DNA from 3 places in the Geobacillus sp. 47C-IIb genome. Region 3 is predicted to be linked to each of the others. Evidence: a T-box and tRNA genes for the amino acid it is inferred to sense, from the RefSeq annotation. Region 3 holds a T-box; the other regions hold tRNA genes.
What was found. The T-box of region 3 lies ahead of leuS (leucine--tRNA ligase). A T-box ahead of a tRNA ligase gene usually reads a tRNA of that ligase, here a tRNA-Leu.

Region 1 (2,232 bases), 980 kb from region 3:
AACGGCGCTCCTTCGTCCCTCACAACAGAGCTTTACGACCCGAAGGCCTTCTTCGCTCACGCGGCGTCGCTCCGTCAGACTTTCGTCCATTGCGGAAGATTCCCTACTGCTGCCTCCCGTAGGAGTCTGGGCCGTGTCTCAGTCCCAGTGTGGCCGGTCACCCTCTCAGGCCGGCTACGCATCGTCGCCTTGGTGAGCCGTTACCTCACCAACTAGCTAATGCGCCGCGGGCCCATCCGCAAGTGGCAGCCGAAGCCGCCTTTCAACCAAAGACCATGCGGTCTTTGGTGTTATCCGGTATTAGCTCCGGTTTCCCGGAGTTATCCCGGTCTTGCGGGCAGGTTGCCCACGTGTTACTCACCCGTCCGCCGCTGACCGAACAAGAGCAAGCTCTCGTTCGGTCCGCTCGACTTGCATGTATTAGGCACGCCGCCAGCGTTCGTCCTGAGCCAGGATCAAACTCTCCAAAAGAAAGTTGATTGGCTTGCGCTTCGTTTCGTTCAGTTTTCAAGGAACGAGATTATACCGTTTCTCATTTCAACTTTTTCATGGAGCGGGTGATGGGAATCGAACCCACGACATCAGCTTGGAAGGCTGAGGTTTTACCACTAAACTACACCCGCATATGATTTTTCGAATCGGGAAGACAGGATTTGAACCTGCGACCCCATGGTCCCAAACCATGTGCTCTACCAAGCTGAGCTACTTCCCGATCATGGCGCGCTCGAGAGGATTCGAACCCCTAACCTTCTGATCCGTAGTCAGATGCTCTATCCAATTGAGCTACGAGCGCATCTTTTGAGAGCGACAAACTTTATTTTAACAACTCAGTTCATCGTTGTCAACAGTTTTTTATTTTAATAAAATGCGGTCGAGAGGACTTGAACCTCCACGGGGTTGCCCCCACTAGGCCCTCAACCTAGCGCGTCTGCCATTCCGCCACGACCGCGTGTTTATCAGTGCGGGTGGAGGGACTTGAACCCCCACGCCGTGAGGCGCCAGATCCTAAGTCTGGTGCGTCTGCCAATTCCGCCACACCCGCAAATATGGTGAGCCATGGAGGACTCGAACCTCCGACCCTCTGATTAAAAGTCAGATGCTCTACCTACTGAGCTAATGGCTCATAACTGAGGTAACACGCTAAGTATCAATTCGCTCTACCTGTCTCTTCCTCTACAAGCATATTCAAGGAAGCTATATGCGTCGAGACAACTCGAAGCAAATTCGAGGATGCAATCTTCGTTACTGAGCTAATGGCTCATAACACTTTTTTATGAAATAAGAATGGCTGGGCCAGCTGGATTCGAACCAGCGCATCACGGAGTCAAAGTCCGTTGCCTTACCGCTTGGCTATGGCCCAGCGATTGGTGTAATGGCGGTCCCGACGGGACTCGAACCCGCGATCTCCTGCGTGACAGGCAGGCATGTTAACCACTACACTACGGGACCGTGAATTCGCGGGGGACCCCCGCGTTATAAGTGACCCGTACGGGATTCGAACCCGTGTTACCGCCGTGAAAGGGCGGTGTCTTAACCACTTGACCAACGGGCCACGTGTATATTAAAAGTGGCGGAGAAGGCGGGATTTGAACCCGCGCGCCGTAAAGACACGACCTAACGGTTTAGCAAACCGTCCCCTTCAGCCACTTGGGTACTTCTCCATAAAGTGGCTCCGCAAGTAGGATTCGAACCTACGACCTACCGGTTAACAGCCGGTTGCTCTACCGCTGAGCTATTGCGGAACAATCAAGAAGCATCCTTCAAATAATCTCCTGTACCTTCATTTACCCTTTAACCCAAGGAAATCTAACACATCAGGACTGCTCGTGACAACTCCGTCGATACTGACGTTTGTCACAACTGACATTGTTTATTATATTGAGCAACTTGTTGTTTGTCAATATGTTTTTTTGTTTGTTGTTATTTGTTTCGCCGTTTGGCGACGGCTTTTATAATTTAGCATATGATAATCTTGATTGTCAACCTCTTTTTTGTAAAATGTTTTGCTTTGTTTCATCTTCAGCCAACTTGAGCCGACCGTGGCAACGGCCGCAGACGTAACGGTCGGTGTTGATTCGTCTTTTACGGTTATATACTAATCCGCACGATGTGCAGATGTATGTATGGATCGCTTTAGTTGCTTTTGTTTCTTGTTTGAGCGGGCGGCAATAGCGAGGCGCCCCTACTTTTTTCAACAGCTCACGAAAGTCACGGTCGCGATGACGGTAGCCT
Region 2 (2,232 bases), 1.3 Mb from region 3:
GAAAAGCGGAGGCTTCTTCCCCCAAAAACGGTTATCTAGTTTTGAAGGAATGAAAAAAAGCTTGACAATAAGCTGTTTTTCATTATAATAATACTTGTCTGTTGTTGCCTAGTGGTGATAGAGGAGAGGAAACACCCGTTCCCATCCCGAACACGGAAGTTAAGCTCTCCAGCGCCGATGGTAGTTGGGGCCAGCGCCCCTGCAAGAGTAGGTCGCTGCTAGGCATGATAAATGGAGGATTAGCTCAGCTGGGAGAGCACTTGCCTTACAAGCAAGGGGTCGGCGGTTCGATCCCGTCATCCTCCACCACTTTCAATCGTCGCGGGGTGGAGCAGTCCGGTAGCTCGTCGGGCTCATAACCCGAAGGTCGCAGGTTCAAATCCTGCCCCCGCAACCAAAATGGTCCCGTAGTGTAGTGGTTAACATGCCTGCCTGTCACGCAGGAGATCGCGGGTTCGAGTCCCGTCGGGACCGCCATTATTTCAAAACTATGAAATAAAAAATCACATGCGGCTCGGCAGCTCAGTCGGTAGAGACGAGCATCAGCATCATCGAATTTGCTGCGAGTTGCCTCGACGCATCATACTTCCTCGAATCCGCTAGTAGAGGAAGAGGCACAGGGTAATTCAATGAACGAGGTAGAAAATAACATATGGCTCGGTAGCTCAGTCGGTAGAGCAAAGGACTGAAAATCCTTGTGTCGGCGGTTCGATTCCGTCCCGAGCCACCATCATTGTGGATATGCCGGCTTAGCTCAATTGGTAGAGCAACTGACTTGTAATCAGTAGGTTGCGGGTTCAAGTCCTGCAGCCGGCATCCCTCATATGAGCCATTAGCTCAGTAGGTAGAGCATCTGACTTTTAATCAGAGGGTCGGAGGTTCGAGTCCTCCATGGCTCATCACAATGCGGAAGTAGTTCAGTGGTAGAACACCACCTTGCCAAGGTGGGGGTCGCGGGTTCGAACCCCGTCTTCCGCTCCACTCGTTTGCCGGGGTGGCGGAATTGGCAGACGCACAGGACTTAAAATCCTGGGGTAGGTAACTACCGTGCCGGTTCGAGTCCGGCCCTCGGCACTTGCGCTCGTAGCTCAATTGGATAGAGCATCTGACTACGGATCAGAAGGTTAGGGGTTCGAATCCTCTCGAGCGCGTTGACGGGAAGTAGCTCAGCTTGGTAGAGCACACGGTTCGGGTCCGTGAGGTCGCAGGTTCAAATCCTGTCTTCCCGATTTTCCTGTGGGGCCTTAGCTCAGCTGGGAGAGCGCCTGCTTTGCACGCAGGAGGTCATCGGTTCGATCCCGATAGGCTCCACCATTCAAATATATAAATTTGGCGGTGTAGCTCAGCTGGCTAGAGCGTACGGTTCATACCCGTGAGGTCGGGGGTTCGATCCCCTCCACCGCCATTATTATCGGACCTTTAGCTCAGCTGGTTAGAGCAGACGGCTCATAACCGTCCGGTCGTAGGTTCGAGTCCTACAAGGTCCACCATTATTACGTTACTTTTTGGAGGAGTACCCAAGTGGTTGAAGGGGTCGGTCTTGAAAACCGAGAGGCGTCGCAAGGCGCGCGGGGGTTCGAATCCCTCCTCCTCCGCCATCCATTTATCCATGAATAAATTTACATCATGCCGGCTTAGCTCAATTGGTAGAGCAACTGACTTGTAATCAGTAGGTTGCGGGTTCAAGTCCTGCAGCCGGCACCATCAATGTGGCGGCTATGGCGAAGTGGTTAACGCACCAGATTGTGGCTCTGGCATGCGTGGGTTCGATTCCCACTAGTCGCCCTTTCTCTTCTTCCTTAATTTATATTTGTTGCGGGTGTAGTTTAGTGGTAAAACCTCAGCCTTCCAAGCTGATGTCGTGGGTTCGATTCCCATCACCCGCTTTTATGGGCCTATAGCTCAGCTGGTCAGAGCGCACGCCTGATAAGCGTGAGGTCGGTGGTTCAAGTCCACTTAGGCCCACCATTTTCCATTGCATATTGTCAGATGATTCGATATAATACTAATCGAGCATTTCTTGATTATTCCGCAATAGCTCAGCGACGAGCCCTTACTTCATCGAATAGGCTACGAGTTGTCCCGACGCATTCAGCTTCTTTGAATTGGCTAGTAGAGGAAGGGACACTGAGCATAAACATCCTCGAATAAGCTGAATCAGCTAGTAGAGGAAGAGACGAAGTAGATTTGGAAGAATGTTTCTTAGTTATTCCGCAATAGCTCAGCGGTAGA
Region 3 (2,232 bases):
GCCGTAGCCCATCAACACGTAGTCGGCGATCCAAATCGGCAGCTTGTCGCCGGTAACTGGATGGATGGCGTACGCACCAGTGAACACGCCTGTTTTTTCTTTCGCCAAGTCGGTGCGCTCGAGGTCGCTTTTGCTTTGCACTTCTTTTAAGTAAGCATCAACGGCTGGTTTTTGCTCCGGCGTTGTAATTTTCTCAACAAGCGGATGTTCCGGAGCCAACACTGCGTACGTGGCGCCAAACAGCGTATCTGGCCGCGTCGTAAATACTGTGAACGACTCGTCATGGCCGTCGACAGCAAACTCAATTTCCGCCCCTTCTGAACGGCCGATCCAGTTGCGTTGCATTTCTTTAATGCTTTCCGGCCAGTCAAGCTCCTCCAAATCTTCGAGCAGCCGGTCGGCATAGGCGGTAATTTTCAGCATCCATTGCCGCATCGGCTTGCGGATGACCGGATGCCCACCGCGCTCGCTCCGGCCGTTGATGACTTCTTCGTTCGCCAGCACGGTGCCAAGCGCCGGACACCAGTTGACCGGTACTTCGTCCATGTAGGCGAGCCCTTTTTCATACAGCTTCAAGAAAATCCATTGCGTCCATTTGTAATAGTTCGGATCAGTCGTGTTAATTTCCCGATCCCAGTCATACGAAAAACCAAGCGACTTAATTTGCCGGCGGAAGTTGTCGATGTTTTTTTGCGTAAATTCGGCCGGGTCGTTGCCGGTATCGAGCGCATATTGTTCTGCCGGCAATCCGAACGCGTCCCACCCCATCGGGTGAAGGACATTGTACCCTTGCATCCGCTTCATGCGCGCCAAAATATCGGTCGCCGTATACCCTTCCGGATGGCCGACGTGCAAGCCAGCGCCAGACGGATACGGAAACATATCCAACACGTAAAACTTCGGTTTATCGCTTTCATCCGGGGTGCGGAACGTTTTATGCTGTTCCCAATAATCCTGCCACTTTTTCTCAATTTCGCGATGGTTGAAACTCATCGTCGCACTCCTCCTCATCGATTTCTACTTTGCATCATTGACGGAAATATATATAAAAAAACCTCCCATCCCAATGAAAAGGGACGAGAGGCACAATTCCCGCGGTACCACCCTTTTTGGCGCGCCAATGGCGCACCCGCTTTGCTCCTTAACGCAGATTCACGGCAAGTGCTACGAGGCCGCGACCGCTCGCACCTGCAACTCCGAGGCGAGTTCACGAGCCGGCTTCGGTTGACTCGCACCGACCGTCAACTCTCTGCCGTCCGCCAGGCCCGTTACTGCTCCTCTTCACCGTTATTCGCTTTATCCTTCCTTTGCGTTCGAAACAACAAATTTAATTATTATTTTAAAAAATTTGTCGATCAATTGCAAGTCGAAATCTATACAGTCGCCGTCGTTTTTTTCTCGGCCTTCCCGACCGGCTTCGGCAGCCAGCGGTCGTACAACAGCGACGCGGCTACCGCTAACAACGCAAACGCAACGAGCAGCCCGATGAGCGGTTTCATTCCTAATTCATCAGCGACCCACCCGCCGATGACCGGTCCGATCATCCGTCCGACCATCGCCGTGCCGTTGACGATTCCTTGATAAAATCCAGCCTTCCCTTGTGGCGCCAGTTCGTTCACGACCGTTGGAATCACCGGCCAGACAACCATCTCAGCGATAGTGATGACCACCATTGAGGCGACAAACTCACCGAGCGAATCGGCGCCAAACAGCATGGCAAACGAAACGGCGAAAATGGCAAACCCGATCACCATTTGTCGTTTCATCCCCGGCATGAAGCGTCGAATCACCCGCGACAGCAACGGCTGCGCCAAGACGATCAACGCGCCGTTGATCGTCCAAAGCAAGCTATATTGCCGGACTGACAAATGAAACTCTCGCATATAAACGGCGATCGTCGTCGACCATTGGACATAGCCGATCCAACACAATCCATAGCCGACGCAAAGGAGAGCGAGCGCCCATCCGACGGCGCGGGATGTCGATGTTTTGACTTCTGCAGCTCGTTTTGTTTTCGGCGGGGGCAAAAGCGGGATACGCCGCAATCCGACCACGACAATCAACAAAAACGCAACATACAACAACAGATTGGCGAAAAAAACGAACGAAAAAGAATACGAAGCAACAAACCCGCCGAGCGCCGAACCGACGGCGACACCGAGGTTTTGCGCGACATACAAGGCGTTGAACGCCCGCCGTCCCCCTTCCGGCCAAATCGCCCCCGCATACGCC

Region 1: it has a tRNA-Leu gene. The T-box ahead of leuS (leucine--tRNA ligase) is inferred to sense a tRNA for this amino acid. The anticodon was not compared.
Region 2: it has a tRNA-Leu gene. The T-box ahead of leuS (leucine--tRNA ligase) is inferred to sense a tRNA for this amino acid. The anticodon was not compared.

The regions. Positions count from the first base shown of each region.
Region 1 covers NZ_CP061473.1:2,183,392-2,185,623, reverse strand. The annotation lists rRNA gene IC804_RS11170 (16S ribosomal RNA) at 1-471, opposite strand, end outside; tRNA gene IC804_RS11165 (tRNA-Gly) at 550-623, opposite strand; tRNA gene IC804_RS11160 (tRNA-Pro) at 639-712, opposite strand; tRNA gene IC804_RS11155 (tRNA-Arg) at 717-793, opposite strand; tRNA gene IC804_RS11150 (tRNA-Leu) at 867-949, opposite strand; tRNA gene IC804_RS11145 (tRNA-Leu) at 961-1,042, opposite strand; tRNA gene IC804_RS11140 (tRNA-Lys) at 1,048-1,123, opposite strand; tRNA gene IC804_RS11135 (tRNA-Gln) at 1,286-1,360, opposite strand; tRNA gene IC804_RS11130 (tRNA-Asp) at 1,374-1,449, opposite strand; tRNA gene IC804_RS11125 (tRNA-Glu) at 1,481-1,552, opposite strand; tRNA gene IC804_RS11120 (tRNA-Ser) at 1,569-1,661, opposite strand; tRNA gene IC804_RS11115 (tRNA-Asn) at 1,668-1,742, opposite strand; gene IC804_RS11110 (SprT family protein) at 1,980-2,232, opposite strand, start outside.
Region 2 covers NZ_CP061473.1:2,546,702-2,548,933, forward strand. The annotation lists rRNA gene rrf (5S ribosomal RNA) at 108-224, shown strand; tRNA gene IC804_RS12795 (tRNA-Val) at 234-309, shown strand; tRNA gene IC804_RS12800 (tRNA-Met) at 321-397, shown strand; tRNA gene IC804_RS12805 (tRNA-Asp) at 402-477, shown strand; tRNA gene IC804_RS12810 (tRNA-Phe) at 655-730, shown strand; tRNA gene IC804_RS12815 (tRNA-Thr) at 744-816, shown strand; tRNA gene IC804_RS12820 (tRNA-Lys) at 827-899, shown strand; tRNA gene IC804_RS12825 (tRNA-Gly) at 907-981, shown strand; tRNA gene IC804_RS12830 (tRNA-Leu) at 989-1,074, shown strand; tRNA gene IC804_RS12835 (tRNA-Arg) at 1,078-1,151, shown strand; tRNA gene IC804_RS12840 (tRNA-Pro) at 1,156-1,229, shown strand; tRNA gene IC804_RS12845 (tRNA-Ala) at 1,239-1,314, shown strand; tRNA gene IC804_RS12850 (tRNA-Met) at 1,332-1,405, shown strand; tRNA gene IC804_RS12855 (tRNA-Ile) at 1,414-1,490, shown strand; tRNA gene IC804_RS12860 (tRNA-Ser) at 1,508-1,598, shown strand; tRNA gene IC804_RS12865 (tRNA-Thr) at 1,629-1,704, shown strand; tRNA gene IC804_RS12870 (tRNA-His) at 1,713-1,785, shown strand; tRNA gene IC804_RS12875 (tRNA-Gly) at 1,816-1,886, shown strand; tRNA gene IC804_RS12880 (tRNA-Ile) at 1,892-1,968, shown strand; tRNA gene IC804_RS12885 (tRNA-Asn) at 2,211-2,232, shown strand, end outside.
Region 3 covers NZ_CP061473.1:1,202,024-1,204,255, forward strand. The annotation lists gene leuS (leucine--tRNA ligase) at 1-993, opposite strand, end outside; T-box leader at 1,070-1,294, opposite strand; gene IC804_RS06035 (MDR family MFS transporter) at 1,374-2,232, opposite strand, start outside.